Linked DNA regions of Streptantibioticus cattleyicolor NRRL 8057 = DSM 46488. The protein of the gene in region 1 interacts with the protein of each later gene in a pairwise test. Links are inferred from orthologs where the notes say so. Each region holds a gene or a part of one and is shown on either strand. Other genes may lie near its edges. The genes, in order: ftsZ and rlmN.

Region 1 (15,294 bases):
CAGCCGACCGTTCCAGAACTGGTCGCGCGGCGGCTCGCAGCTGACCGGCACCGTCTTCTTCCACCTCGACCACGCCACCCCGGTGGCCGAACTGCGCGACCGGCTCGGGCTGTTGCTCAAGGAGTGCGACGCGTGGGACGGCCGCGCCTGGTCCCTGGTGGTCACCGACACCACGCCCACCACGATCCAGGTACGGGCGCTGGCCACCGCCAAGGACTCCGACGACGTGTGGACGCTGCGCTGCACGATCCGCGAGACGCTGCTGGACTGGCTGCGCCGGGAGCACCCGTACGCGCTGCCGCGGGTCAACACCGCGCCGGCGCCGGGGCTTTCGGCCGCCCCGGCCCGCGTCCCCTCCCCCGGTCCGCACCCGGACGACGTGGGGCCGGGGCCGGGCAGTCCGGTGCGGCGCTGAGCGTTCAGTGCAGGCTGCGCACGTCCAGGTCGTGCAGGACCCGGTCGACGACCTCGGGGTCGGCGCCGGGTTCGCTGCGGGCGGCGAGGACCTCGTGGCGGGCGGCGGAGAGCAGTTCGCCCTGGATCCGCTGGATCTTGCGCAGCCGCTTGTGCCGGCGGCGTACCGCGTCCCGCTTCTCCGCCTCGACCACGTCGGGGCTGATCCGGGCGCCGATGTCGTAGGCGCGGCGGGAGAGCGTCTCGCGCATCTCCTCGGGGAGCTCCTCGACCTCCTCGATCTCCTTGAGCCGGCGGCGGGCCGCCTTGGCCGCGCGGACCGCGAGCTTGCGCTCGAACTCCCGCTCCGCCGCGTCGTCCTTGCCCACCCCGAGCCGGCGCACCAGCCACGGCAGGGTGAGCCCCTGGAGGACCAGGCTGACCAGCACCACGGCGAAGGCGATGAACAAGATGGCGTCCCGGCCCGGGAACGCGGCACCGCCGGCGGTCTTCAGCGGCACCGCGAGCGCCAGCGCCACCGAGGCCACCCCGCGCATCCCGGACCACCACATCACCACCGTCTCCCGCCAGGTGGCCGGGATCTCCTCGGCCACGTCGCGTTTGCGGTGCAGCCGTTGGGCGAGCCAGGCGGCCGGCAGCAGCCAGGCCAGCCGGACCCCGACGACGGCGGCGACCACCAGCGCGGCGCCGGTCAGCAGCCGGTCGGCGTGGGCGGCGGTGCCGAAGACGTTGTGCAGCTCCAGGCCGATCAGCCCGAAGGCGGCGCCGGTGACCATGGTGTCGACGATGCTCCAGAAGGTGTCGCCGGCCAGCCGCCCGGTGACATCGTCGGCGTCGCTCATGTGCTCGGAGAGGAAGAGCGCGGTGGTGAGCACCGCCAGCACCCCGGAGCCGCGCAGTTCCTCGGCGATGGCGTAGCTGGCGAACGGCACCAGCAGGGAGAGCCCGATCTGGAGGTTGACGTCGCCGAGGACGCCCATCATCTTGTGGGCGATCCAGCCGAGCACCAGGCCGACGACGATCGCGACCACGGCGGAGAGCACCAGTTCGCCGACGGCCGGGGGCCAGGAGAACGAGCCGGTGACCGCCGCCGCGATGGCCACGTGGTAGAGCACGATCGCGGTGACGTCGTTGAAGAGCCCCTCGCCCTCCAGGATCGACACCATGCGCCGGGGCAGCCCCAGCCGGCCGGCGACCGCGGTGGCCGCCACCGGGTCGGGCGGCGCCACCAGCGCGCCCAGCGCGAACGCCGCGGCCGGCGGCAGCCCCGGCACCGTGGCGTGGGCGACCGCGGCCACCACCAGCATGGTGACGAAGACCAGCGCCACCGCCAGCAGGAAGATCGGCCGCCGGTTGGCCGCGAACTGCCGCCAGGAGGTGCGCTGCACGGAGGCGTACAGCAGCGGCGGCAGCACCAGCGGCAGGATCAGCTCGGGGTTGATGGCGACGTTGGGCACGAACGGCAGCAGCGCCAGCGCCGCGCCGAAGAGCGTCATCAGCACCGGTGCCGGCAGGTTGAGCCGGTCGCCCACGGGCACCAGCACCACGACCCCGAGCAGCACGATGAAGAGCAGGGCGAGCTGGTCCACGGGCGCACACGCTCCCAGGGTCGGGATCTTGCAGCGGCGCTTGACAGCCTGCCACGGCGGGTGCGGCGCAAACGTGAGGTGCGCCTCGCGGAGCGGCCGGTGGTGTCACCGACCGAGCCGGACCGCGGTGCGCCCGTGGTCCGGCGGAGGCGTCAGGCGCTCTCGGCGCGCACCGCGTCCAGCGCGTGCTGGAGGTCGTCCGGGTAGCGGCTGGTGAGCTCCACCCAGCGGCCGTCCGCGGGGTGTTCGAAGCCGAGCCGGACGGCGTGCAGCCACTGCCGGGTCAGCCGCAGCCGCTTGGCCAGCGTGGGGTCGGCGCCGTAGGTGAGGTCGCCGACGCACGGGTGGCGGTGGGCGGCCATGTGCACCCGGATCTGGTGGGTGCGGCCGGTCTCCAGCTTGATGTCGAGCAGGCTCGCCGCGCGGAACGCCTCCACCAGGTCGTAGTGGGTGACGCTGGGCTTGCCGTCGGCGGTGACGGCCCACTTGTAGTCGTGGGTGGGGTGGCGGCCGATGGGGGCGTCGATGGTGCCGCTGAGCGGGTCGGGGTGGCCCTGGACCAGCGCGTGGTAGCGCTTGTCGACGGTGCGCTCGCGGAACTGCTGCTTGAGCACGCTGTAGGCCAGCTCCGACTTGGCGACCACCATCAGCCCGGAGGTGCCCACGTCCAGCCGGTGGACGATGCCCTGGCGCTCGGCGGCGCCGGAGGTGGAGATCCGGTAGCCGGCCGCGGCCAGCCCGCCGATCACGGTGGGGCCGGTCCAGCCGGGGCTGGGGTGGGCGGCGACGCCGACCGGCTTGACGATCACCACCACGTCGTCGTCGTCGTGGACGATCTCCATGCCCTCGACGGGTTCGGCGACCACCCGGACCGGGGCCGCCGGGGCCGGCATCTCGACCTCCAGCCAGGCTCCGCCGCGCACCCGGTCGGACTTCCCGGCCGCGGCGCCGTCCACCCGCACCTTGCCGTCGGCGGCCAGCTCGGCCGCCTTGGTACGGGAGAAGCCGAACATCCGGGCGAGCGCGGCGTCGACGCGCTCGCCCTCCAGGCCTTCGGGGACGGGCAGGGTACGGGTCTCGGGAAGCGTGCTCACCCGATCGAGTATGCCGGAACCGCGGACCCCCTCGTCCCGCGCGGTCGGCCGGGGGGTCAGTTGCGGTGGACGGTGCCGTCCGGGTCCAGGCCGCGGAAGGAGAGCCAGACGATCAGCACGCCGCCGCAGACGATGGCGGAGTCGGCCAGGTTGAAGACGGCGAAGTGGGCCGGGGCGATGAAGTCGACGACGCCGCCCTGGAAGACGCCGGGGGCCCGGAAGATCCGGTCGGTGAGGTTGCCGAGCGCCCCGCCGAGCAGCAGCCCGAGCGCGATCGCCCACGGCACGCTGTAGAGCTTGCGGGACAGACGGGCGATCACGCCGATCACCACCAGCGCGATCACCGTGAAGACCACGGTCATGCCCTCGCCGATGCCGAAGGCGGCCCCCGAGTTGCGGATGGCCCACAGCTGGAGGTAGCGGCCGAGCAGCGGGACCGGCGGCTGGTTCTCCAGGTACTGGACCACCAGCGTCTTGGAGATCAGGTCGAGCGCGTAGGCGAACGCGGCCACCCCGAAGAGCACCAGCAGGCGCCGGCTGCCCCGGGGGGCCGGCGGGGCGTCGTCGGCCGGTGCCGGGCCGGTGGACGCCTCCGCCGGTTCCTCCGCCGCGCGTGCCGTGGCCCGCTCCGGCTCCTGTTCCTGGTCGAAACCTGGCGTACCGATGGTCCGCTCCGCCTTCGTCACGTGAGTCCCTCAGCCTTCGGTCCCGGGGCAGCCCGCCGGGCGTACTGACGGGATCGAGCGTACGGCACGCGTCCGGCCGCGGTCAGCGGCGTTCGGTCCGCTGCTTGCACTCGACGCAGAGGGTGGCCCGGGGGAACGCCTGCATACGGGCCTTGCCGATCGGCTTGCCGCAGGACTCGCAGAGCCCGTAGGTGCCGTTGTGCAGGCGTTCCATGGCGTGCTCGGTCTGCCGGAGCATCTCGCGGGCGTTGTCGGCGAGGGCCATCTCGTGCTCGCGGGAGATGTTCTTGGTGCCCACGTCGGCCTGGTCGTCGCCGGCTCCGTCGCCGGAGTCGCGCATCAGGCCGGAGATGGCCTCCTCGGCCGCCTTGATCTCGCCGCGCAGCCGGCGGGCCTCGGAGTCCAGTTCGGTCCGGGCCTCGGCGACCTCGTCGGGCGTCCACGGCTCCTCACCGGGGCGTACCGCGAGGGTGCCGGGTTCGGCGGGGGCGCCTTCGGCCGCGGCGCGGGCCGCGGGGAACGCGGACGTGTCGGATCCGGCCGCGTCGGCCACTGTCTTCTTCGCAACCACCGTCTTGGCCTCCGTCTGCTCAGCGGTCGCGTCGTTCGCCGCGGCCGTCGCCTGGTGTGTGGTGGTGCTGGTGGCCGCCTCGTCGTCGCCGGCCGGGGCCACCCCGCCGTGTGCCGCGCCGGCCGCGAGCCGGGCGGCGGTCCCCGTTCCGCCGGCCGGGTGCGGCGCGGTGGCCGGGTCGCTGCGCCGCCGGGGGCCGGTCCGCCGGGCCGGCCCGGTCGTGGCGGTGCTGCCAGTGTGCTCCTCGCCGGCCTCGGCGGGGACGGCCGGGAGCGGGCTCCTGGACGTCTTCTCGGCGCCGGTCCGGCGGGCGGGGGCTTTCTTCGCCGCCGGTGCCGGGGCGTGCTCCGGGGTACGCCGGGCGGATTCCGCGGCGGGCTTCTTCACCACCATGAGCGCGGCCCCTTAACAATTGGTGATCTTGCTAGCGAATGGTGCCGGAACGATAAATCGACATGAGACCCGCGGCAACGGGGCACGCCGCCGCCCAACCGTCCGGCGGGCGCCGCCGCACCCCATGGTCTGCACACGTTGTGCCCAGCTCGCGGGCGCATAATCCGGTACGCCCCGAGAAGCGAGGCATATGGCAGGCAGCCTCTGCCCATTCGGGTCACCCGGGGTCACCGTCGGTCATCCGGAGGAAGCCCACCCGGCCGCGCCGTACACTGGGGCGCAGCGAAAGGCGTGGATGGGGACGAGTAACGCCGTACGCAGCCATCAGCGACCCGGGGACGGTGCGAGCCCGGGGGTGTGCGCGGCGCGAAGATCACCCCGGAGCCGGCGGAGGAAAACCCGGAGCGTGGCGTGCCGGGCGAGTAGAACCGTCGTCGCGGCTCAATGAGTGGGCCGAGGGAGCCCCCGTTCCCCGGCCAAGGAGGGTGGTACCGCGGGAAGGCCGCAGCGGCGGCGTTTCTCGTCCCTCCGACGGTAGACGTGCGACGTTCCCGCCGGAGGATGTTGGATGAGCCAGTACCGCCAGGTGCCCGCCCAGGTCGACCTGCCAGCGCTGGAGCACGAGGTGCTCGCGTTCTGGCAGGAGAACAAGGTCTTCGCCCGCTCGCTCGAACAGAGCGCGGGGCGCCCGGAGTGGGGGTTCTACGAGGGCCCGCCGACGGCCAACGGCATGCCGGGCGCCCACCACATCGAGGCCCGGGTCTTCAAGGACGTCTTCCCGCGCTTCAAGACCATGCAGGGCCACCACGTGACCCGCAAGGCCGGGTGGGACTGCCACGGGCTCCCGGTGGAGCTGGCGGTCGAGAAGGAGCTGGGCTTCTCCGGCAAGCAGGACATCGAGCGGTACGGCATCGCCGAGTTCAACGCCAAGTGCCGGGAGTCGGTCACCCGGCACACCGACGCCTTCGCCGAGCTGACCCGGCGCATGGGCTACTGGGTCGACCTGGACGACGCCTACCGCACCATGGACCCCGAGTACGTGGAGTCCGTGTGGTGGTCGCTCAAGCAGATCTTCGACAAGGGGCTGCTGGTCCAGGACCACCGGGTCGCCCCCTGGTGTCCGCGGTGCGGCACCGGGCTCTCCGACCACGAGCTGGCGCAGGGCTACGAGACCGTGGTCGACCCGTCGGTCTTCGTGCGCTTCCCGCTCACCTCCGGCCCGCTGGCCGGCGAGGCCGCGCTGCTGGTGTGGACGACCACCCCGTGGACGCTGGTGTCCAACACCGCGGTGGCCGCCCACCCCGAGGTGACCTACGTGGAGGCCACCGACGGCAACGAACGCCTGGTGGTGGCCGAGCCGCTGCTGGCCAAGGCGCTGGGCGAGGGGTGGTCGGCCACCGGCCGCAGCTTCGCCGGCCGCGAGATGGAGCGCTGGACCTACCGGCGCCCGTTCACCCTGGTCGAGCTGGACGACGCCCACTACGTGGTCAACGCCGAGTACGTCACCACCGAGGACGGCACCGGTCTGGTCCACCAGGCGCCCGCCTTCGGTGAGGACGACCTGAAGACCTGCCGCGCCTACGGCCTGCCGGTGGTCAACCCGGTCCGCCCGGACGGCACCTTCGAGGAGGGGCTCGGCCTGGTCGGCGGCCAGTTCTTCAAGAAGGCCGACGAGGCCCTGGTGGCCGACCTCGACGCGCGCGGCCTGCTCTTCCGCCACGTGCCCTACGAGCACAGCTACCCGCACTGCTGGCGCTGCCACACCGCGCTGCTGTACTACGCCCAGCCGTCCTGGTACATCCGCACCACCGCGGTCAAGGACGCCCTGCTGCGGGAGAACGAGCGCACCAACTGGTACCCCGAGTCCGTCAAGCACGGCCGCTTCGGCGACTGGCTGGACAACAACATCGACTGGGCCCTGTCCCGCAACCGCTACTGGGGTACCCCGCTGCCCATCTGGCGCTGTGCGGAAGGCCACCTGACCTGCGTCGGCTCCCGCGCCGAGCTGTCCGAGCTGGCCGGCCGCGACCTGTCCGGGCTCGACCCGCACCGCCCCTACATCGACGAGGTCACCTTCACCTGCCCGCAGTGCCCGGGCGAGGCGCACCGGGTGCCCGAGGTGATCGACGCCTGGTACGACTCGGGCTCGATGCCGTTCGCGCAGTGGGGATACCCGTACCGCAACAAGGAGCTGTTCGAGGCGACCTACCCCGCCCAGTTCATCTCCGAGGCGATCGACCAGACCCGCGGCTGGTTCTACACCCTGATGGCCGTCGGCACCCTGGTCTTCGACCGCTCCGCGTACGAGAACGTGGTCTGCCTCGGCCACATCCTCGCCGAGGACGGCCGCAAGATGTCCAAGCACCTGGGGAACATCCTGGAGCCGATCCCGCTGATGGACCAGCACGGCGCCGACGCGGTGCGCTGGTTCATGGCCGCCGGCGGCTCGCCCTGGGCCGCCCGGCGCGTGGGCCACGGCACCATCCAGGAGGTCGTCCGCAAGACCCTGCTGACGTACTGGAACACGGTGGCCTTCCAGGCGCTGTACGCCCGCACCTGCGGGTGGGCCCCGGGGGATGCCGACCCGGCCCCGGCGGACCGTCCGCTGCTCGACCGCTGGCTGCTGGGTGAGGCCAACACCCTGGTGCGCGAGGTCACCGAGGCGCTGGAGGCGTTCGACACCCAGCGCGCCGGCAAGCTGCTGTCGGCCTTCGTGGACGACCTGTCCAACTGGTACGTGCGCCGGTCGCGCCGCCGGTTCTGGCAGGGCGACGCGGCGGCGCTGCGCACCCTGCACGAGGTGCTGGAGACGGTGACCCGGCTGATGGCGCCGCTGGTGCCGTTCATCACCGAGCGGGTCTGGCAGGACCTGGTGGTGCCGACCACCCCGCGGGCCCCGGAGTCGGTGCACCTGTCCTCCTGGCCGGTGGCCGACGAGGCGCTGATCGACGCCGGGCTGTCGCAGCGGATGCGGCTGGTGCGGCGACTGGTGGAGCTGGGCCGGGCCACCCGTGCCGAGTCCGGCGTCAAGACCCGTCAGCCGCTGTCCCGCGCGCTGGTGGCGGCGGCCGGGTTCGAGTCGCTGGAGGAGGACCTGCGGGCGCAGATCGCCGAGGAGCTCAACGTGGCCGCGCTCGCCTCGCTGGCCGAGGTCGGCGGCTCGCTGGTGGAGACCACGGCCAAGGCCAACTTCCGGGCGCTGGGCAAGCGGTTCGGCAAGGGCACCCCGGCGGTCGCCAAGGCCATCGCGGACGCCGACGCCGCCGCCCTCTCCCTCGCGCTGCGGGAGGGCACCGCCTCGGTGGTGGTGGACGGCGAGACCGTCGCCCTCTCCCCCGACGAGGTCGTCATCACCGAGACGCCCCGCGAGGGCTGGTCGGTGGCCTCCGACTCCGGTGCCACCGTGGCGCTCGACCTGCACGTCACCCCTCAGCTGCGCCGCGCCGGTCTGGCCCGGGACGTGATCCGGCTGGTGCAGGAGGCCCGCAAGAACAGCGGCCTGGACGTCGCCGACCGGATCGCGCTGCGCTGGCAGACCGGTGACGAGGAGCTGGCGGCGGCCCTGGCCGAGCACGCCCCGCTCGTCGCCGAGGAGGTGCTGGCCACCGACTTCGCCGCCGGCGAGGGCGACGACACCTTCGGCGCCCCGTTCCGTGACGAGGCGCTCGGCCTCACCTTCCGGCTGCGCAGGCGGTGAGCTGATCCGCCGGCGCCGCCGGCCGGGCCGTGGGACGGTCCGGCCGGCGTCGGCGCGCTGCGGTCACCAGGCCGGAGCCGTACACGCAAAAGGGCCGGGGCCCCAGGGGATCAACCCCAGGGGCCCCGGCCCTATGTCACTCGGCGACCGCCGCGCGACCGAAACCGATCAGTCGGCGATCAGTTGTCGTCCTCGTCGATCAGGAAACCGCGCATCGGCGTCGGCGCCTGCTGCAACGGCTGCGGACCCTGCGGGCGCACCGGTGCCATCGGCTGCGTCATCGCCGGCGACATCTGCTGCTGACCGCCGTAGGTCTGGTTGCCGCCGCCGGTGTGGCCGCCCATCTGCTGGCCGCCGTACGACTGGTTGCCGCCGCCGGTGTGGCCCATCGAGGAGGCACCGGCCGCCGCCATGCCGCTGCCCATCGAGCCGCCCATGGAGGACGAGGACGGCAGGGAAGCGGTCGCCGGTGTGCGCGGCGGGGCGAGCGAGTCGTCCGCCTGGTTCTCCAGCTGACGCAGCTGGCTCTCCAGGTAGGACTTGAGCCGGGTGCGGTATTCACGTTCGAAGCCCCGCAGGTCCTCGACCTTGCGTTCGAGGGTGGCGCGGGCGGACTCCAGGGAGCCCATGGCCACGCGGTGCTTCTCCTGCGCGTCCCGCTCCAGCGCGTCGGCCTTGGCGCGGGCGTCCCGCTCCAGGCCCTCGGCGCGGCTGCGCGCCTCGCCGACGATCTTGTTGGCCTCGGAACGGGCCTCCGCGATCGCCTGGTCGGCGGTCTGCTGGGCCAGCGACAGGACGCGGGCGGCGCTGTCGCCACCGGGTCCGCCCTGCTGCTGCATCGGGTGGCCGCCCTGCTGCATCGGGTGCCCCTGTCCCATGGGGCCACCCGGGCCCATCGGACCTTGTCCCATCGGGCCGGGGCCCATGGGACCCTGCGGGCCGTGCTGCCCGCTGGGACCGGCCGGCAGCTGCGGGGCGCCCGGAAGCTGGGGCGGCCCCATCTGCTGCTGGTGCTGCTGGCCGGGCGGCACCGGCTGCGGTCCGGATATGGCGGCGGGCACGGGGGAGCCCTGCCTGTCCTGCTGCTCCGGCTTGCGCATCTGCTGCTGCTGGTTCTGCGCGGCGGCACGGGTGGCCGCGGCCAGCTTGGCCCGCAGGTCCTCGTTCTCGCGCAGCAGCCGGGTCAGCTCGGCTTCGACCTCGTCGAGGAAGGCGTCGACCTCATCCTCGTCATAGCCCTCTCGGAGGCGGACGGTCGTGAACTGCTTGTTACGAACGTCCTCGGGGGTCAGCGGCATCTCTTCACCTCAACGTGATCGTCGGCAATTGGCAAGACCGTATCGTTCACAGCCTGGCCACGACGGAGATCAGGATGTAGACGATGATCATCAGTACGAAGAAGGACAGGTCGAGCGCCACGCCCCCGAGACGCAGCGGCGGGATCAGCCGCCGCAGAAGCTTGAGTGGCGGATCGGTGACAGTGTAGGTGGCTTCGAGTATCACCACCATCGCCTTCCCCGGACGCCACGATCGGGCGAACTGGAAGACGTACTCCATCACCAGCCGGAAGATCAGCACGATCAGGAAGCACATCAACGCGATGTGGATGACCTGCTTTGCGACATCCATCGCGCTTCCCTCTCCCCTGCTCTCCACCGGCTCTGCGGTCCGGTTCCACGTGCCTGCGTATGTCAGCTCTGGTTGAAGAACCCGCCCTCGGCGATCCGGGCCTTGTCCTCCGCCGTTACATCGACGTTAGCAGGAGACAGCAGGAACACCTTCTGCGTCACCCGCTCGATGCTGCCGTGCAGCCCGAAGACGAGACCCGCGGCGAAGTCGACGAGGCGCTTGGCGTCCGTGTCGTCCATCTCGGTCAAATTCATGATCACCGGGGTGCTCTCCCGGAAGTGTTCCCCGATCGTACGGGCTTCGTTGTACGTGCGAGGGTGGAGCGTCGTGATCCGGTAGGGCTCCCGCTCCGACACGACCTTGGGCATGATCACCGGTGCGTTCTTCTCCAGAGTGCGGCGTTCGGGTGTGATGGATGCCACGGGTGCGATCCGCGGCTCCCGGGGGGCCGGCGCGTGGGTGACGCGGGCCGGTTCGTCCTGCGGGGGCTGGTGCTGACGCCGGGCGCGGTCGGGCTCCGGCTCGGGTTCGAACTCGTCGTCGGGGTCGAACCCCGGGCCGTCGTACCCATCGTCCTCCACGAGGCCGAGGTAGACCGCCATCTTGCGCATCGCGCCGGCCATGCTCTGCGTCCTCCGCTCTGTGGTGGATCGGCACCGTCATCAGGTGAGGGGATCCACTTCGGTCAGCTCCGAACCTGACGGAGCATGACCATATTTTCTGCTGTGGTCCGACTTGCTGGTGACGTTACCGGAGCCCAGGACGGACTCCGAGTACCGCCGTACCCACGCGCACATGTGTCGCACCGGCGGCGATGGCCTCCTCGAGGTCCGAACTCATCCCTGCGGAGACCATGTTTGCAGCAGGATGGCTCGCGCGCAGGGCAGATGCGATTTCCATCAGCCGCTCGAATGCTCTTCGCGGCTGCGAGGCGTACTCCCCGGCAAGCGGCGCGACCGTCATCACCCCATCGAGGCGCAGCCCTTGAGCTGCGGCGATCGCGTCGGCGACGGCCGGGACGTCCTGCGGGGCGAGGCCGCCGCGGCTGCCGAGCGAGCCGGTCGGCGCGTCGAGCGCCACCTGCACCAGGCACCCCGTCGTCCGCTCGGCGCGCACCGCCGCCGAGGAGAGCGCGGAGACCAGCCGGAGCCGGTCGACCGAGTGCACGGCGTCCGCGTAACGGACCACGGAGCGCGCCTTGTTGGTCTGCAATTGTCCGACGAAGTGCCAAGTGAGTCCGAGATCGGCGCATTCCGCCGCTTTCGGGGCCGCTTCCTGATCGCGGTTCTCCGCGACCTCACGGACGCCGAGTTCCGCGAGAAACCTCACATCCGAGGCCGGGTAGGTCTTGGTGACCACGATGAGGGTCACCTCCTCGCGCGGCCGGCCCGCGGCCCGGCACGCGGCGGCGATCCGCTCCTCGACACCGGCCAGATTCCTGGCGAGTTGCGACTTTCTGTCCGTCACTTGCTGCCGTCTTTCCCGCACGTGCCGTCACTGCCGATCCATACGTACCCGGCGAGCCGGCCGGTGGTCCTCTCCCGCCGGTACGAGAAGTGGTCCGGTGATTCACGGGTGCAGATATGGGATTTCTCACCCTTCGTCACCCCCGCGCCGACGAGTTGGGCCCGCACTCCGGCGGCCACGTCCACCGCCGGTGTCCCCCACAAGGTGGTCGCCCACGCCCGCGGTGCCACCGCGGCGACGTCGGCGCGCATCGCCTCGGGCACCTCGTAGCACCGGCCGCAGACCGCGGGCCCGGTGTGGGCGGTGATCCGCTCCGGGCGGGCGCCGAGCGCGGTCATCGCCTCGACGGCCGCCGGGACCACCCCGGCCACCAGCCCGGGACGGCCGGCGTGCGCGGCGGCCACCACCCCGGCCACCGGGTCGGCGAGGAGCACCGGGACGCAGTCGGCGGTGAGCACCGCGAGCGCCAGCCCGGGCCGGTCGGTGACGATCGCGTCCACCGCGGGCACCGGGTCGTCCCCCCAGGGGGCGGTGACGTGGGCGACGTCGTTGCCGTGCACCTGGTTCATCCACACCACGCGGCCGGGGTCGAGCCCCAGCGCGCCCGCCGCCGCGGCCCGGTTGGCGCGGACCGCGGCCGGGTCGTCGCCGACCGCGCCGCCGAGGTTGAGCTCCTCGTACGGAGCGGCGCTCACCCCGCCCCACCTGTCGGTGAAGGCGAAGTGGGCGCCGCTCACTTCGTAACGCTCGCTTATCACCTGCGAATGATCACTTCAGGAAGTCCGGGACGTCCAGTTCCTCGGCCTGGCTGTCCTGGTGGTAGCGGGGGGCCGGGGGGGCCGGGGGCGGGGTGACGGGGGGCAGCGGGGCCTCGACGACCGGGGCCGGGTCGGGCTCCTCGTCGCGCTGCGGGGCGACCGAGCCGAGGCCGCCGAAGGCCGGGCGGGTGGACGGCTCGGCGGACTGGCCGCCGGGGCGGGACTGACCGCCGCCGTCCTCGCGGCCGTAACCGCCGAGCACCTTCTCGCGGTTCTTGGTGGGCGGCTGGCCGCCGTCGAACCCGGCGGCGATCACGGTGACCCGCACCTCGTCGCCGAGGGCGTCGTCGATGACCGCGCCGAAGATGATGTTGGCCTCCGGGTGCGCCGCCTCGCTGACCAGCTGCGCCGACTCGTTGATCTCGAACAGGCCGAGGTCGGAGCCGCCGGAGATGGAGAGGAGCACACCACGGGCGCCGTCGATGGACGCCTCCAGCAGCGGCGAGGAGATCGCCATCTCGGCCGCGGCCACCGCGCGGTCGTCGCCGCGCGCCGAGCCGATGCCCATCAGCGCCGAACCCGCCTCCGACATCACGGACTTGACGTCGGCGAAGTCGAGGTTGATCAGGCCCGGGGTGGTGATCAGGTCGGTGATGCCCTGGACACCGGAGAGCAGCACCTGGTCCGCGGACTTGAACGCGTCGAGCACGCTGACCTGGCGGTCGGAGATGGACAGCAGCCGGTCGTTGGGGATGACGATGAGGGTGTCCACCTCGTCGCGGAGCGCGGCGATGCCGTCCTCGGCCTGGTTGGCCCGGCGGCGGCCCTCGAAGGTGAAGGGGCGGGTGACCACGCCGATCGTCAAGGCGCCCAGTGAACGGGCGATGTTGGCGACCACCGGGGCGCCGCCGGTGCCGGTGCCGCCGCCCTCGCCCGCGGTGACGAAGACCATGTCGGCCCCCTTGAGGACCTCCTCGATCTCCTCGCGGTGGTCCTCGGCGGCCTTGCGGCCCACGTCCGGGTTGGCGCCGGCGCCGAGGCCGCGGGTGAGCTCGCGGCCGACGTCGAGCTTGACGTCGGCGTCGCTCATCAGCAGGGCCTGCGCATCGGTGTTGATCGCGATGAACTCGACGCCCTTGAGACCGACCTCGATCATCCGGTTGATGGCGTTGACGCCACCGCCGCCGATGCCGACGACCTTGATGACTGCGAGGTAGTTCTGCGGTGCTGCCACGTCGAAGGCCTCTCGCCTCGATTTACGTGCCGGTGTCCCGCGAAGCCGCGGAGCACCGGCGGATGCCGATGGGACGGTCCGGACGCCCGACCCGAACCCTAAACCTGAGGTTTAGGGTTACCAGTATGTCTGTGCCTTGTGCCTGCCCTGGACAGGACAGTAAGTCGACAAGCGGTTCCCGTTCAACGAACACGCCGAACCTACCGCTTTTCTTTTGACCCTATGTGATCACGCCTGACGCGGGCGAACCAGGGTCACCACGGAAAGCGCGACGTCAACTTCCCGATGCGGCGGGGGCGCTGGGGACACTCACGTCGAAGTGGCGCGCGCCCCCGGCCGCCTTCAGCAGCGCGCGCAGCGCCACCGACTTCTGCGCCCCGCGCTCCGCGCTCCCCCACACCACCGTGCGCCCGCCGTCGAGTTGCAGCGAGACGGCGTCGAAGGAACGCACCTGGATGACGCGGGTCCGCTTGCGCACCGGCGCGGGGAGATCCGTGGCGACCTGTACCGCGGCCCGCAGAAGACGATCCGGGCCGAAATAGCCATTACTGGACGAAGCGTCCCGGCCGGCCGATCCGTCGCGCGTTCCGGAACCGGTCGCCAATTCCACCCGGGGAACACCGGAAGGAGCGGTCGACTCCGTGGCAAAACGGACACCATCGGCGTCCAGTTCCACATATTTTCCGTCCTTTTCCAGAACGGCTGCCGGAGTTCGCTCGGTCACATTGAGCGTCAGGGTGTGCGGCCAGGAACGGACCACCTCCACCGCGGCCACCCCGGGCAGCCCGGAACGGACGCGTCCGGCCACCGCGTCGGTGTCCACCGAGGCCAGCGCGGTGCCCTCGGGCACGGCCGCCGCCGCCCGCACCTGACCGGCGCCGAGCGCGCGCACCCCGGTGACCCGCACCTGACGCACCCGCAGCCAGGGCGAGAGGTACAGCACCGCCAGGCAGCCGGCGACCACCACGGCCACCGCGACCAGCAGCAGGAGCAGGCCGCGCCGGGAGAGCCGCGGGCGCCGGGCGGCGGGCGGGGTGGGGCGGGGCGGACCGGCGGTCTCCCGCTCCGCCCGCCGGGTCGTCATCGGTCCGGCCACGCCTCCACCCTTCCGTCCGTTCGCGGCCCTATCCTGCCCGGCCGGCCGCGACGGCCTCGTGCACCATGCCGACGAGCAGGTCGTCGGCGTCCCGGCGGCCGAACTCGGCGGCGGACCGGGACATCTCGTACAGCCGGTGCGGATCGGTCAGCACCGGCAGCACGTTGCCCAGCACCCACTCCGGGGTCAGCTCGGCGTCGTCCACCAGCAGGCCGCCGCCGGCCTTGACCACCGGCTGGGCGTTGAGCCGCTGTTCGCCGTTGCCGATGGGCAGCGGGACGTAGGCGGCGGGCAGGCCGACCGCGGAGAGCTCGGCCACCGTCATCGCGCCGGCCCGGCACAGCATCATGTCGGCGGCGGCGTAGGCCAGGTCCATCCGGTCCAGGTAGGGCACCGGGACGTAGGGCGGCATGCCGGGCATGTTGTTGGGGGTCGGCAGCTCGTTCTTGGGGCCGACGGCGTGCAGGATCTGGACACCGGACTGCTGGAGGCGCGGCGCCACCGCCTGGACGGTCTCGTTGAGCCGCCGGGCGCCCTGGGAGCCGCCGGAGACCAGCAGGGTGGGCAGGTTGGGGTCGAGCCCGAAGGCGGCGCGGGCCTGCGGACGGACGGCGGCCCGGTCCAGGGTGGCGATGGCCCGGCGCAGCGGGATGCCGATGTAACGGG
Region 2 (15,166 bases), 3.5 Mb from region 1 along the record:
ACCCTGCCCTGCGCGTCCCCCACTGGAGGGCAGTTCATTGCGTTCGAAAAGAGACTCCGGCAGACGTGTGGCGAAATCCGCCGCCACCGCCCTGCTGTCGGCCGCGGCGCTGGTCACCGGCGGTCTGATGGCCGCCGCCCCGGCCGGTGCCGCCCCCGCGCACCCGGCCGCCGCCACCGCCTCCACGGTGCACACCCGCCACCTGTGCGCGCAGCCCACCGAGCCGGGCAAGATGGCGTGCCTCGCCGAGGCCCGCACCGACCTGGTGCAGCACATGTCGCTGGCGCCCAACGCGGCCCCCTCCGGCTACGGCCCCTCCGACCTGCAGAGCGCCTACAACCTGCCCTCCTCCGCCGGCGCCGGCGCCACGGTGGCCATCGTGGACGCCCAGGACGACCCCAACGCCGAGTCGGACCTGGCCACTTACCGTTCGCAGTACGGCCTGCCGGCCTGCACCACCGCCAACGGCTGCTTCAAGAAGATCGACCAGAACGGCGGCACCAACTACCCGACCGCGGACTCCGGTTGGGCCGGCGAGATATCGCTCGACGTCGACATGGTCAGCGCCACCTGCCCGCAGTGCCACATCCTGCTGGTCGAGGCGAACAGCGCCAACATGAGCGACCTGGGCACCGCCGTCAACCAGGCGGTCGCGCAGGGCGCCAAGTACGTCTCCAACAGCTACGGCGGCGCGGAGGACTCCTCCGACCTGACCGCCGACAGCCAGTACTTCAACCACCCCGGCGTGGCCATCACCGTCAGCGCCGGTGACAGCGCCTACGGGGCCGAGTACCCGGCCGCCTCGCAGTACGTCACCTCGGTCGGCGGCACCGCGCTGACCCGGGCGAGCAACTCCCGCGGCTGGAGCGAGTCGGTCTGGAACACCTCCAGCACCGAGGGCACCGGCTCCGGCTGCTCCGCCTACGACCCCAAGCCGTCCTGGCAGAAGGACACCGGCTGCGCCAAGCGCACCATCTCCGACGTCTCCGCGGTCGCCGACCCGGCCACCGGCGTGGCCGTCTACCAGACCTACGGCGGCTCCGGCTGGAACGTCTACGGCGGCACCAGCGCCTCCTCGCCGATCATCGCCTCGGTCTACGCGCTGGCCGGCACCCCGGCCGCGAACAGCTACCCGGCCTCGTACCCGTACGCCCACACCTCCGCGCTCAACGACGTGACCTCGGGCAGCAACGGCTCGTGCTCGCCGTCGTACCTGTGCACCGCGGGCCCCGGCTACGACGGTCCCACGGGTCTGGGCACCCCCAACGGCACCGCCGCCTTCACCTCCGGCTCCAGCACCGGCAACACGGTGACGGTGACCAACCCGGGCAACCAGTCCACCGTGGTGAACACCGCCGCCTCGCTCCAGATCAAGGCGAGCGACTCGGCCTCCGGCCAGACCCTGACCTACAGCGCCACCGGTCTGCCGGCCGGGCTGTCGATCAACTCCTCGACCGGTCTGATCAGCGGCACCCCGACCACCGCCGGCAGCTCGACGGTGACCGTGACCGCCAAGGACACCACCGGCGCCACCGGCTCGACCACCTTCACCTGGACCGTCACCAGCTCCTCCGGCGGCGGCTGCACCGCCTCGCAGCTGCTGGGCAACCCCGGCTTCGAGACCGGCAGCGCCGCGCCGTGGAGCGCCTCCTCCGGCGTGATCGACAACAGCAGCAGTGAGCCGGCCCACTCCGGCTCGTGGAAGGCGTGGCTGGACGGCTACGGCACCACCCACACCGACACCCTGTCCCAGACGGTGACCATCCCGGCCGGCTGCAAGGCCACCTTCAGCTTCTGGCTGCACATCGACACCCAGGAGTCGGGCACCACCGCCTACGACAAGCTGACCGTCCAGGCCGGCTCCACCACCCTGGCGACCTACTCCAACGCCAATGCCAACACCGGCTACGTGCAGAAGTCCTTCGACCTGTCCTCGTTCGCGGGGCAGACGGTGACCCTGAAGTTCACCGGCACCGAGGACTCCTCGCTCGCCACCGACTTCCTGATCGACGACACCGCGCTCGACATCGGCTGACCCCGGTCACCGGACGCGGGCCCGGGCGGGCGTGAACCGCCCGGGCCCGCCGTGTCGTTCCCGGCGTCTACCATGAGCCGACCGACGACATGTGGAGGACCGATGACCACCAGTTCCGTACCGGCCGGCGACCAGGATCTGGCGGCGTTCATCGCCGGGCTGCCCAAGGCGGAGCTGCACGTGCACCACGTGGGCTCGGCCTCGCCGCGCATCGTTGCCGAACTGGCCGCCCGCCACCCGGACTCGAAGGTCCCGGCCGACCCCGAGGTCCTCGCCGACTACTTCACCTTCCGCGACTTCGCCCACTTCATCGAGGTCTACCTGTCGGTGGTGGACCTCATCCGCACCCCCGAGGACGTCCGGCTGCTGACCTACGAGGTCGCCAGGGACATGGCCCGGCAGAACATCCGGTACGCGGAGCTGACCATCACCCCCTACAGCTCGGTGCGGCGCGGCATACCGGCCGAGGCGTTCCTGGAGGCGATCGAGGACGCCCGCAAGGCCGCCGAGGCGGAGCTGGGCACCGTGCTGCGCTGGTGCTTCGACATCCCCGGCGAGGCCGGGCTGGAGTCGGCCGCCGTCACCTGCGACATCGCGGTGGACCAGGCACCCGAGGGGCTGGTCTCCTTCGGGCTGGGCGGCCCGGAGATCGGGGTGCCCAGGCCGCAGTTCAAGCCGTACTTCGACCGGGCGCGGGCGGCCGGGCTGCACAGCGTGCCGCACGCCGGCGAGACCACCGGGCCGCAGACCATCTGGGACGCGCTGACCGAGCTGGGCGCCGAACGCATCGGCCACGGCACCAGCGCCGTCCAGGACCCGCGGCTCCTGGCCCACCTCGCCGAGCACCGCATCCCGCTGGAGGTCTGCCCCACCTCCAACATCGCCACCCGCGCGGTGGCCACCCTGGACGAGCACCCCGTCAAGGAGATGGTGGCGGCCGGGGTGCTGGTCACCGTCAACAGCGACGACCCGCCGATGTTCGGCACCGACCTCAACACCGAGTACGCGGTGACCGCCCGGCTGCTCGGCCTCGACGCGGCCGGGGTGGCCGCCCTGGCGAAGAACGCGGTGACCGCGTCCTTCCTCGACGAGGCGGGCAAGTCCCGGCTGGCCGCCGAGATCGACGCGTACACCGCCGCCCGCAGCTGACCCCGCGCCGGTCAACGGCCCTGCGGCGCGGGGCCGTTGGAACGGACGACGGCCGCCGCGACACCTGGTCGCGGCGGCCGTCCCGGTCCGGGTCCGGTCAGCCGTCCAGCGAGGTCATCACGTGCTTGACGCGCGTGTAGTCCTCGAAGCCGTAGGCCGACAGGTCCTTGCCGTAGCCGGACTTCTTGAAGCCGCCGTGCGGCATCTCGGCGACCAGCGGGATGTGGGTGTTGATCCACACGCAGCCGAAGTCGAGCTTCTTCGACATCCGCATGGCACGGGCGTGGTCCTTGGTCCACACCGAGGAGGCCAGCGCGTACTCCACGCCGTTGGCGTACTCGACGGCCTGCTCCTCGTCGGTGAACTTCTGCACGGTGATCACCGGGCCGAAGACCTCGTTCTGGACGATCTCGTCGTCCTGGCGCAGCCCGGTCACGACGGTCGGGGCGAAGAAGTACCCCTTGTCGCCGACGCGCGCGCCGCCGGTCTCCACCCTGGCGTGCTCCGGCAGCCGCTCGATGAACCCGGTGACCTGGGCGAGCTGGTTGGCGTTGTTGAGCGGGCCGTAGAGCACGTCGTCGTCGTCCGGCAGACCGGTCTTCGTCTCGGCGGCGGCCTTGGTCAGCGCGGTGACGAACTCGTCGTGGACGGACTCGTGGACCAGCACGCGGGTGGCGGCGGTGCAGTCCTGGCCGGCGTTGAAGAAGCCGGCCAGCGCGATGTCCTCCACCGCCTTGTGGATGTCGACGTCCTCGAAGACCACGACCGGGGCCTTGCCGCCGAGTTCGAGGTGGACCCGCTTGACGTCCTTGGCGGCGCTGCCGGCCACCTGGACGCCGGCCCGGACCGAACCGGTGATGGAGGCCATCGCCGGGGTCGGGTGCTCCACCATCAGCCGGCCGGTCTCCCGGTCGCCGCAGATCACGTTGAAGACGCCCTTGGGCAGGATGCCGCCGAGGATCTCGGCGAGCAGCACGGTGGAGGCCGGGGTGGTGTCGGAGGGCTTGAGCACCACCGTGTTGCCCGCGGCGATCGCCGGGGCGAACTTCCACACCGCCATCATCATCGGGTAGTTCCACGGCGCCACCTGGGCGCACACCCCGACCGGCTCCCGGCGCACGATGGAGGTCATCCCCTCCATGTACTCGCCGGCCGAGCGCCCCTCCAGCAGCCGCGCGGCCCCGGCGAAGAACCGGATCTGGTCGACCATCGGCGGGATCTCCTCGGTCCGGGTCAGACCGATCGGCTTGCCGGTGTTCTCGCTCTCCGCGGCGATCAGCTCCTCGGCGCGCGCCTCGATCGCGTCGGCGATCCTCAGCAGCGCCCGCTGCCGCTCGGCCGGAGTGGTGTCCCGCCAGGCCGGGAAGGCGGCAGCGGCGGCGGCCATGGCCGCGTCGACGTCCGCGGCGGCGGACAGCGGCGCGGTCGCGTACACCTCACCGGTGGCCGGGTTGACGATGTCGGTGGTGCGGCCGTCGGCGGCGTCGCGGAACTCCCCGTCGATGTAGTTGCGCAGGGTACGGAGTTCGCTCACTGCCTTCTCCTGTCTGGTGCTGTGCCGGTTCGGTGGACCTGATGTCCGTACGACCTGGTGTCCGTACGTCGAGACACCTCCCACCCTAACGGGAGGACGGGCGGTTTCGACATACCCACACGCCGCTCGCAATGGAATCAGTAAAATTTTGAGCGATCAACAACGGATTTCATCGATTCTGGGTTGCGGGAAAGACGACCTCTCATGCAGAGTGGGGTCGTGGCCACTCGTACACCTGACCCGAAGGACCGCAACGGCGCTCCGGTGATCGACTCCGTCTCCAAGGCGATCATCGAGCAGTTGCAGGAGGACGGACGCCGGCCCTACGCCGCAATCGGCAAGGCCGTCGGCCTGTCCGAGGCGGCCGTACGGCAGCGTGTCCAGAAACTTCTCGACCAGGGCGTCATGCAGATCGTCGCCGTCACCGACCCGCTCACCGTGGGGTTCCGGCGCCAGGCGATGGTCGGCATCAACGTCGAGGGCGACCTCGAACCGGTCGCCGACGCGCTGGCCGAGATGGGAGAGGTGGAGTACGTCGTCATGACGGCCGGCTCCTTCGACCTGCTGATCGAGATCGTCTGCGAGGACGACGACCACCTCCTGGAGACGATCAACAAGCGGATCCGCGCGCTGCCCGGCGTGCGGTCCACCGAGAGCTTCGTCTACCTCAAGCTCCGGAAGCAGACCTACACCTGGGGAACCAGATAGCCATGAGCGCGGACTTGTCAAAGACTGCGTACGACCACCTGTGGATGCACTTCACCCGCATGTCGTCGTACGAGAACGCCCCGGTGCCGACGATCACCCGCGGCGAGGGCACGTACATCTACGACACCGACGGGAAGAAGTACCTCGACGGGCTGGCCGGCCTCTTCGTCGTCCAGGCGGGCCACGGCCGCCGCGAGCTCGCCGAGGTCGCCGCCAAGCAGGCGGCCGAGCTGGCCTTCTTCCCGGTGTGGTCGTACGCCCACCCCAAGGCGATCGAACTGGCCGAGCGGCTGGCGCACTACGCCCCGGGCGACCTCAACAAGGTCTTCTTCACCACCGGTGGCGGCGAGGCGGTGGAGACCGCCTGGAAGCTGGCCAAGCAGTACCACAAGCTCACCGGCAACCACACCAAGTACAAGGTGATATCGCGGGCCGTCGCCTACCACGGCACCCCGCAGGGCGCCCTGTCCATCACCGGCCTGCCGGCCCTCAAGGCCCCCTTCGAGCCGCTGGTCCCCGGCGCCCACAAGGTGCCCAACACCAACATCTACCGCGCCCCGATCCACGGCGACGACCCGGAGGCGTTCGGCCGCTGGGCCGCCGACCAGATCGAGCAGCAGATCCTCTTCGAGGGCCCGGAGACCGTCGCCGCGGTCTTCCTGGAGCCGGTGCAGAACGCCGGCGGCTGCTTCCCGCCGCCGCCCGGATACTTCCAGCGGGTGCGGGAGATCTGCGACCGCCACGGCGTGCTGCTCGTCTCCGACGAGGTCATCTGCGCCTTCGGCCGGCTCGGCACGATGTTCGCCTGCGACAAGTTCGACTACGTGCCCGACATCATCACCTGCGCCAAGGGCATGACCTCCGGCTACTCGCCGATCGGCGCCGCGATCGTCTCGGACCGCATCGCCGAGCCGTTCTACAAGCAGGACAACACCTTCCTGCACGGCTACACCTTCGGCGGCCACCCGGTCTCCGCCGCGGTCGCGCTGGCCAACCTCGACCTGTTCGAGCGCGAGGGCCTCAACCAGCACGTCCTGGCCAACGAGGGCGCCTTCCTGAAGACCCTGCAGAAGCTGCACGACCTGCCGATCGTCGGCGACGTGCGCGGCAACGGCTTCTTCTACGGCATCGAGCTGGTCAAGGACAAGGTCACCAAGGAGTCCTTCGACGACGAGGAGTCCGAGCGCATCCTGTACGGCTTCGTCTCCAAGAAGCTGTTCGAGGAGGGCCTGTACTGCCGCGCCGACGACCGCGGCGACCCGGTCATCCAGCTCTCCCCGCCGCTCATCTCCGACCAGTCGACCTTCGACGAGATCGAGCAGATCATCCGTACCGTCCTGACGGAGGCGTGGACCAAGCTGTAACCCCCCTCGCGCGACGCGATCCCTCCCTGACCCGCGGGCCCCGTGCCGCCGTCCTCCCCCGAACGGACGGCACGGGGCCCGTGCGCGCGGTAACCGATCCGCCCCCGGCTCGTTCGCCCCGGTGAGGACGAACGGACGGACGAGCGGAGGTACCCGCATGACGGCGCCGCCCGGCAACCACCTGCTGTGGGCCCGCGGGCTGCGCTGCTCGCACCAGGGCTCCCCCGCGCTGCTCGGCGCCACGGTGGGCGTGCCGCCCGGTGAGATCCTGGCCGTCCTCGGCCCCCGCGGAGCCGGCAAGTCCACGCTGCTGGCCTGTCTGTCCGGCCAGTTGCGCCCGGAGGCCGGCGAGGTGTGGTTCGACGGCACGCCGCTGCACAGCCGCTCCCGTGGCGCCCGTGAACGGCTGCGGCGCGACCGGTTCGGCTGGGTCGGCCCCGTCCCCGGCCTGGTGCCGGAGCTGACCGCGCGGGAGAACGCGGCGCTGCCGCTGCTGCTGCGCGGCGCCTCCTACCGGACGGCCCGCCGCGCCGCCGACGAATGGCTCGAACGGCTCGACGTCGCCCCGCTCGCCCGCCGCCGCCCGGCCGACCTCCTGCAGTCCCAGCGCCAGCGCGTCGCCGTCGCCCGCGCCCTGGTCACCGTGCCCGACGTGCTCTTCGCCGACGAGCCCACCGCCCCGCTGCACCGCCCCGACCAGGCCCACGTGCTACGCGCCCTGACCACCGCCGCCCGCACCCACCGGATCACCGTGGTGCTCGCCACCCACGACCCCGAGGCCGCCCGGTACGCCGACCGCACCGTCCCGATCCTCGACGGCCTGCTCGACGCGGGGCCCGCCGGACCGGCGCAGGAGGGTACGGCCCCGTGCGTGACCTCCGCGTGAGGCCCGTGCGGCGCACCGCCCGTCACGACATCCGCTGCGAAGGCGCCACGTCATGCTCCATCTGCGACTGATCCTGCGTCCGCGTCCCTCCGCCCTGCTGCGGCGGCTGGTCCTGCTGGCCGTGGCGGCCGGCACCGGGCTGCTGCTGCTCGCCGCGCTCGGGAACGCGGTACGCCACCCGGAGGACACCGCCGCCTCGGCGCTGCGGCTGGCGTGGTGCGCGGTGCCGTTGGCGGCGCTGGCCTACCTGGCGGGCGCGGTGAGCCGGGCCGACCACGGCAGCCGCCACCCCGCGCACCCGGCGGTGGCCCGGGTCGGCCGCGGACGCCCGGCGCTCCCCGCCGCCCTCGCCACCGCGGTCACCGCCGCCCTGGGCAGCGCGGTCGCCCTCGCCGGGGTGGCGCGGGCGCACGAGGCGGCCCGGTTGCCGGCCGCCGGGGTGGCCACGTTGCTGCTGGCCGCGCCGCTGACGTCGGCGGTGGCCTCCGCGGTGGCGGTACGTCCGCGCCGCCGGCGTCCGGCCGCCCCGGCCGCGCTCGGCTGGGGCTGCGCGGCGGCCCTCGCCGGGTCGGCCGTCGCCGGGTACGCCGCCCGCCGCCCGCCGCGCGTATCCGCCCTGCCGCTCCCCGGCCACCTCGGCGGGGTCCCGCCGCTGGCGCTGGCCGGGTGGGTGCTGGCCGCCGTCGGGGTGGTGACGGCCGGGCCGGGACTGGTGCACCTGTGCGGGCGCCTGCTGTCCTGGCGGCGGCCCGGCGCCCTTCGGCTGATCTCCGGCCGCACCCTGCAGGCCGAGGCGGGGCATCTCGGCCGCCCCTTCGCCGTGCTCGCCACGGTGGTGTGCGCCGTCCCGGCCGCTGTCCCGGCGCCGTACGCGACCCCTTTCACCACCGTGGGTGCCGCGATCGTGCTGGCCGCGGCGGTGACGGCGGCGGCAGCGGCGACGACGGAGGCGAGGGAGGCGAGGCGGGCGGTGACGGTTTCCCTGCGGGAGGCTGGGGCGACGGTGGGGGTGCTGCGCCGTGCCCTGCTTGTGCGCGCGCTCGCGCTGACCTCGGCCGTCGTGGTGGTGGCCGTCCTCCCCAAAGCGGCCGCGCTCGCGCTGGCGGTCAGCCATTGACTCCTCGGGGCGCCCCCGGCCCCCCGTCTCGTCGTGGCTGGCGTCACTGATGCTTCCCCCCGCCCACCCGTGGCTGTACGCGTATAGCGCGGGGTGCGCACTGTCTTCCTGGGTTCCCGGGGGCCCTCCGGGGTGAGGGTTCGCTCGCGCTGGCGGTCAGCCATTACCTCCTCGGGGCGCCCCCGGCCCCCCGTCTCGTCGTGGCTGGCGTCACTGATGCTTCCCCCGCCCACCCGTGGCTGTGTTCGTACAGTGCGGGGTGCGCACTGTCTGCCTTGGTTTCCGGGGGCCCTCCGGGGTGACTCCTCGCTCCACGTTTCGTCGTCGGCTCTCCGCCGCCCCGCTGGGTCGCTGCGGGGACACCCCTGCACGCCCCCGTTCTGTTGCGTTCCGCGCTGCGGCACGGAGGGGGTGAGAAGGAGATCGGGGTGACCCCAACCTCCTTACTCACCCCCACCCGCGAAGAGAGGCACCCGCACGACGGCGCAAGGGGGTGTGTCGGGGGTGTCCCCGCAGCGACCCAGTAGCCGGAGCCAAGCTGTGGCGGATACCTGGAGCGAGGAGTCACCCCCGGCGCGCCCCCGACCCCGTACGACGCATAGGCGAAGCCACCCCGTGCCGAACCAGACCAAAAACCCACCCCAACCCCCCACCGGGCAGGGGCGAACGGGGGCCACCCCGGCACCCCGAACCGGGCGAACCGGGCCACGGAGTAATGGCTGACCACCAGCGCGAGCGAACCCGCTGACCGCCAGCGCGTAGCGGACCCGCGCGGGCGAACCGTCAGGGGGCGGTGAAGATCGGGCGGAACTCGCCTGTCCACACGCTCACTCCGACCGCCAGCGCGGCGGCACCGGTCGCGGCGGCGATCAGTAGGGCGTCGGCCACGCCGAAGGGGACGCGGCGCGCGCTGGTGCGGGGGGTGCCCGCGTCGAAGCCGCGGGCGTCCATCGCGGTGGCGAGACGCGTACCGCGGCGGATCGCGCCGACGAGCAAGGTGAAGGAGGCGGAGGCGAAGAGGCGGAGGTGGGCGAGGGGGTTGCGGCCGGGGTCGACGCCGCGGGCGCGGCGGGCGTGGTGGATGAGGCGCCATTCGTCGCCGAGGAGGGGGACGAGCCGCCAGGCGGCCAGCGTGCCGATGGCGAACCGCGGGGGGACCTTGGCGTTCTGGATGAGCGCGTCGGCCAGGTCGGTGGGGTCGGTGGTGGCGAAGGCGAGGACGCCGGGGAGGGCGACGGCCAGCAGGCGCAGGGCGAGCGCCAGGGCGGAGGTGAGGATGTGCTGCCGGTCGGTGGCGAAGAGGAAGAGCGTGACCACGGCGCCGACGATGCCCAGCAGCAACGGCCAGACGCGCCGGGCGAGTACGGGGTAGCGGATGCCGAAGAACGGTACGACGGCCAGTTCGACGCCGAAGGCGATGCCGGGCGCCACCGGGTCCAGGCTGAGCACGAGCGCGAGCGCGACGACCGCGGCGGCGACCAGTTTGGCCACCGGGTTCCGCCGCGCCAGCGGCGCGGCGGGGTCGGCGATGGGCGCGGCACGGTTGATCACCGGGACACCTCCAACCGCGCCGCGCCGAGCCGGAGTTCACGGGCCGCGAGTGCCGTGGTGAAGTCGGGGTCGTGGGTGACGGCGACGATGCCGTGGCCTTCGTCGCGCAGGCCGGCGAGGAGGGCGACCAGTTCGGTCCAGGTGCGGCGGTCCTGGCCGAAGGTGGGTTCGTCCAGGACGAGGAGGCGGGGGGCGGCGGCGAGCGCGGTGGCCACCGAGAGCCGGCGTTGTTCGCCGCCGGAGAGGGTGTGCGGGTTGGCCTCGGCGAGGGCGTCCAGCCGTAGGCGGACGAGGAGTTCGTCGGCGCGGGCCGGATCGCCGGCGCCGAGGGTGAGTTCGTCCCGTACCCGGGCGGTGACGAACTGGTGCTCGGGGTTCTGGAAGACGGAGCCGATGCGTCCGGCGAGCACGCGGGGGCGCCAGCGGTGCGGGGGGCGGGCGGCGTCGGGGCCGGCGAGTTCGGCGGTGGCGGCCACCCGTCCGTCGGTGGGGGCGAGCAGGCCGCCCAGCAGGAGGGCGAGGGTCGACTTGCCGGCGCCGTTGGGGCCGACCACGGCGAGCGCCTCGCCGGCCTGGACCGCGGTGTCGGCGAGCCGTTCGAAGACCGGGCGGTGGCCGAGGGAACGGGTACGCAGCAGTTCGGGGCCGGCGGCGCCGGCCGGGGGGTGGGCGGGCAGCGGGTGGCCGGGCACCCAGACGCCCTCGGCGGCGAGGCGTTCACCGTGTTCGGCGAAGACCGCTTCGGGCGGGCCGTCGGCGCGGACGCCGCCGCCCGGTTCGAGGACGACGATCCGGTCCAGTTGCGGGGCGAGTTCGGCGATCCGGTGCTCGACGACGAGTTGGGTGGTGCCGTCCAGCCCGGCCAGCACCTCGCGGACGAGGGCGGCGCCGGCCGGGTCGAGGTTGGAGGTGGGCTCGTCCAGCAGGAGCAGACCGGGGCCGGTGACCAGGGCACCGGCCAGGGCGAGGCGTTGCTGTTCGCCGCCGGAGAGCGCGCTGGTGGGCCGCCGTACGTCGTACCGGAACCCGACGCGGCGCAGCGCCTCGGCGACGAGGGCGGGGATGCGCTCCGGTGGCGTGCCGCGGTTCTCCAGGCCGAAGGCGACGTCGTCCCCGGCGCGTTCCATGACCAGTTGGGACTGCGGGTCCTGGAAGACCATGCCGATGCGCTCGCGGGCCTCGCGCGGGTCGCGGCCGTCGATCTCGACGGTGCCCTCGCGGTCGCCGGCCTCGGGCGGCAGCAGTCCGGCCAGGGCGGCCAGCAGGGTGGACTTGCCGGCGCCGGACGGGCCGAGGAGTCCGACCCGTTCCCCGTGGCCGATCTCCAGGTCCACGCCGCGTACCGCCCAGCGGCGGCGTCCGGCGTGCCGGTGTCCGAAGCCGCGCAGCCGTACCGTGCTCATGCCGTGCTCACCGAAGTGCCGTCAGACCGCGGCGCGTTCGCGGCCGGACGGGAACGGGTCGAGCACCCCGGTCTGGGCGAGCGACCTGGTGAGGGCGAGGCTGCCGAGGCCGGCGATGGCCGCGGAGCTGACGGTGACCAGGGCGGCGTAGGCGATCTGCCAGCCGGTGGAGCTGGCGGCGTAGTACAGCGCGTTGTCCAGCAGCGAGGCGGCGATCCCGGCGAGCGCGCCGCCGGCCAGCGCGGTGGGCCACCGCCAGACGCGGTAGCCGGTGAGCGCGAAGCCGAACTCGCCGGCCATGCCCTGGAGCACCCCGTAGGCGAGGGTGACCAGGCCCCAGGGGGAGCCGAAGAGGGTGGCGACGCTGGCGGCGACCAGTTCGCAGAAGATGCCGGCCCCGGGCTTGCGGATGACCAGCGGGCCGAGGACGGCGGGCACCAGCCACACGCCGTAGATCACCCCGCGGGCGGGCAGCGGGATGGCGCTGGCCAGGCCGTTCCACAGAGTGCTCCAGCCCCAGAAGATGACGCCGAAGGCGGCGCCGAGGACGGCGGCGACCACGATGTCGACGGTGCGCCAGCGGTTGGTGCGGGCGGGCGTGGTGGTGGCCGCGGAATCGGGCCGCGGTCGCGGATTGGCCGGTGTCATGGCCGAACTCCCTTCGCCGGCATTACCCGGATCAGGTTCGAGGGTCTGCGGCGTGGCGTGGCCGGCCGCACTCTCAGCGCTGGCGCGCTCCCCTGTCGGAATTGGATCAGGTGTTCACTTTTGGGCGTTCAGACGATATCAGTGCCAGGTCAGCGCTCGGAAGCGGCCAGCTGGCCGCATGCGCCGTCGATCTCCTGGCCGCGGGTGTCGCGTACCGTCACCGGCACGCCGTGCGCCTCCAGGGCGCGGACGAACGCCTTCTCGTCCTCGGGGCTGGAGGCCGTCCACTTCGAACCCGGGGTGGGGTTGAGCGGGATCAGGTTGACGTGCGCGCGGCGGCCCTTGAGCAGGCGGCCGAGCAGGTCGGCCCGCCAGGCGTGGTCGTTGATGTCGCGGATGAGCGCGTACTCGATGGAGACCCGGCGGCCGGAGACCTCGGCGTAGTGCCAGGCGGCGTCGAGCACCTCGCGTACCTTCCAGCGGGTGTTGACCGGTACCAGGGTGTCGCGCAGCTCGTCGTCGGGGGCGTGCAGCGACAGCGCGAGCCGGCACTTGAAGCCCTCGTCGGCGAAGCGCAGCATGGCCGGGACGAGGCCCACGGTGGAGACGGTGATGCCGCGCTGGGAGAGCCCGAGGCCGTCCGGCGCGGGGTCGGTGAGCCGGCGGATGGCGGCCACCACGCGGTTGTAGTTGGCCAGCGGCTCGCCCATGCCCATGAAGACGATGTTGCTCAGCCGGGCCGGACCGCCGGGCACCTCGCCGTCGCGCAGCGACCGCATGCCCGCCACGATCTGGTGGACGATCTCGGCGGTGGACAGGTTGCGGGTGAGCCCGGCCTGGCCGGTGGCGCAGAACGGGCAGTTCATGCCGCAGCCGGCCTGCGAGCTGATGCACATGGTGACCCGGTCCGGGTAGCGCATCAGCACCGACTCGACCAGCGTGCCGTCGAAGAGCCGCCACAGCGTCTTGCGCGTGGTGTCGTCGTCGCAGGAGACGTGGCGCACCACCGACATCAACTCCGGCAGCAGCCCCTCGGCCAGCGCGCCCCGCGCCGCCGCCGGGATGTCCGTCCAGGTCGCCGGGTCGTCGGCGTACCGCGCGAAGTAGTGCTGCGACAGCTGCTTGGCGCGGAACGGCTTCTCGCCCAGCTCGGCGACGGCGGCGCGGCGCTCGGCGGGGTCGAGGTCGGCGAGGTGCCGCGGCGGCTTCTTGGCGCCGCGCGGCGCGGCGAAGGTCAGTTCTCCGGGTGCAGGCATGATTTGTCCAGTGTCGCAGATCCGTACGACAAGGCCCGCCGCGTGTGCGGCGGGCCAGGTGCGGGGCGGTGGCGGGGTACGGGTCAGCTCGCGCCGACGAAGATCACCAGCAGCAGCCAGACCACGGGGGCGGTGGGCAGCAGGGAGTCCAGGCGGTCCATGATGCCGCCGTGGCCGGGCAGCAGGGTGCCCATGTCCTTGATGCCCAGGTCCCGCTTGATCATGGATTCGCCGAGGTCGCCGAGGGTGGCGCTGGCGGCGACCGCCAGTCCCAGCAGCAGCCCCTGCCACCACCGGCCGCCGTCGATCAGGTACGTCATGGAGAGCGCGCCGGCCGCCATGGCGAAGGCCACCGCGCCCACCAGCCCCTCGCGGGTCTTGCCGGGGCTGATCCGCGGCGCCAGCTTGTGGTTGCCGAAGCGCCAGCCGACCGCGTACGCGCCGGTGTCGCTGACCACGGTGAGCAGCAGGAAGACGAAGACCCGCCACGGACCGTCGTGCGCGGCCAGCATCATCACCACGAAGGTGGCCAGGAACGGTACGTAGAACGCGGCGAAGAGCCCGGCGGTGACGTCCTTGAGGTAGTCCTGCGGCGGCTGGGTCATCCGCCACACCAGCACCGCCAGCGCGGTGAGCGCCATCGCCACCCAGGCGCCCTCCGCGCCGCGGACGTAGCCGGCCACCACCATCGCGGCGCCGCCCACCGCGAGCGGGATCAACGGGGCGTGGATCCGCTTGCGTTCGGCGAGCCGACTGGTCAGCTCCCACAGCCCGACGACCACGCCGAGCACCACGACGCCGACGAAGACCGTCTTCTCCACGAACAGCGAGGCGATGATGACCGCGCCGAGGCCGAGGCCGACCCCTATGGCGGCGGGCAGGTTGCGGCCCGCCTTCTTCTTGGCGCGGCCCGGCCGCCCCTCCGGCCCCGGCTCACCCGGCGCGGGACGGCCCTCCGGCCGCGGCCCGCCGGAGCCGTCCGGCACGGGGTGCTCCGCCCGGTACGCCGGTCCCGCGCCGACGGCGTCCGGGGACGGCGGCACGTACCCGGTGTGCGCCGCCCCGCCGCCGTCGTACCCGGCACCCTCCGCCTGCCCCGCGGGGAACCCCCCGGCGGCACGCGCCTGCTCGGGGGCTCCCCAGTAGCCGGCGCCCGGCGGAGCTCCCCGTGAAGAGTCGTTCATCAGACCTCGAGGAGCTCGGCTTCCTTGTGCTTGAGCAGTTCGTCGACCTGGGCCACGTACTTGTCGGTGGCGTCCTGGAGTTCCTTCTCGGCGCGGCGGACCTCGTCCTCGCCGGCCTCGCCGTCCTTGGCCAGCTTGTCCAGGGTCTCCTTGGCCTTGCGGCGGACGCTGCGGATGGAGACCTTGGCGTCCTCGGCCTTGCCCTTGGCGACCTTGATGAACTGCTTGCGCCGTTCCTCGGTCAGCTCCGGGAAGACCACCCGGATGATGGTGCCGTCGTTGGTCGGGTTGACGCCCAGGTCGGAGTCGCGGATCGCGGTCTCGATGGCCC

The links.
Region 2: the proteins of ftsZ (region 1) and rlmN interact in binary tests that used the Escherichia coli proteins (3 or more experiments, as listed by UniProt). The link is inferred for Streptantibioticus cattleyicolor NRRL 8057 = DSM 46488 from one-to-one orthologs.

The regions. Positions count from the first base shown.
Region 1 is NC_017586.1:1,300,520-1,315,813, forward strand. The notes cover bases 11,421-14,332. They hold ftsZ (cell division protein FtsZ), read right to left. Parts: upstream 13,533-14,332; coding sequence 12,309-13,532; downstream 11,421-12,308. Other genes in these bases: SCATT_RS05530 (YggS family pyridoxal phosphate-dependent enzyme), read right to left, coding at 11,421-11,540; pgeF (peptidoglycan editing factor PgeF), read right to left, coding at 11,537-12,298; SCATT_RS05545 (cell division protein FtsQ/DivIB), read right to left, coding at 13,807-14,332. Outside these bases: SCATT_RS05485 (mechanosensitive ion channel family protein), read left to right, coding at 1-415; SCATT_RS05490 (Na+/H+ antiporter), read right to left, coding at 420-2,003; SCATT_RS05495 (RluA family pseudouridine synthase), read right to left, coding at 2,156-3,097; lspA (signal peptidase II), read right to left, coding at 3,154-3,783; SCATT_RS05505 (TraR/DksA family transcriptional regulator), read right to left, coding at 3,866-4,747; ileS (isoleucine--tRNA ligase), read left to right, coding at 5,316-8,444; SCATT_RS05515 (DivIVA domain-containing protein), read right to left, coding at 8,624-9,742; SCATT_RS05520 (YggT family protein), read right to left, coding at 9,789-10,073; SCATT_RS05525 (cell division protein SepF), read right to left, coding at 10,136-10,696; more of SCATT_RS05530, read right to left, coding at 10,821-11,420; more of SCATT_RS05545, read right to left, coding at 14,333-14,628; murG (undecaprenyldiphospho-muramoylpentapeptide beta-N-acetylglucosaminyltransferase), read right to left, coding at 14,657-15,294. UniProt on the Escherichia coli protein: Essential cell division protein that forms a contractile ring structure (Z ring) at the future cell division site. The regulation of the ring assembly controls the timing and the location of cell division.
Region 2 is NC_017586.1:4,774,496-4,789,661, reverse strand. Bases 11,599-14,382 are described here. They hold rlmN (23S rRNA (adenine(2503)-C(2))-methyltransferase RlmN), read right to left. Parts: upstream 13,652-14,382; coding sequence 12,545-13,651; downstream 11,599-12,544. Other genes in these bases: SCATT_RS21075 (phosphatidate cytidylyltransferase), read right to left, coding at 13,735-14,382; SCATT_RS21085 (ECF transporter S component), read right to left, coding at 11,769-12,395; SCATT_RS21090 (ABC transporter ATP-binding protein), read right to left, coding at 11,599-11,747. Outside these bases: SCATT_RS21130 (putative Ig domain-containing protein), read left to right, coding at 68-2,035; SCATT_RS21125 (adenosine deaminase), read left to right, coding at 2,138-3,184; SCATT_RS21120 (gamma-aminobutyraldehyde dehydrogenase), read right to left, coding at 3,282-4,718; SCATT_RS21115 (Lrp/AsnC family transcriptional regulator), read left to right, coding at 4,923-5,426; SCATT_RS21110 (aspartate aminotransferase family protein), read left to right, coding at 5,429-6,790; SCATT_RS21105 (ABC transporter ATP-binding protein), read left to right, coding at 6,948-7,676; SCATT_RS40385 (hypothetical protein), read left to right, coding at 7,729-8,793; SCATT_RS21095 (energy-coupling factor transporter transmembrane component T family protein), read right to left, coding at 9,577-10,344; more of SCATT_RS21090, read right to left, coding at 10,341-11,598; more of SCATT_RS21075, read right to left, coding at 14,383-14,835; frr (ribosome recycling factor), read right to left, coding at 14,835-15,166.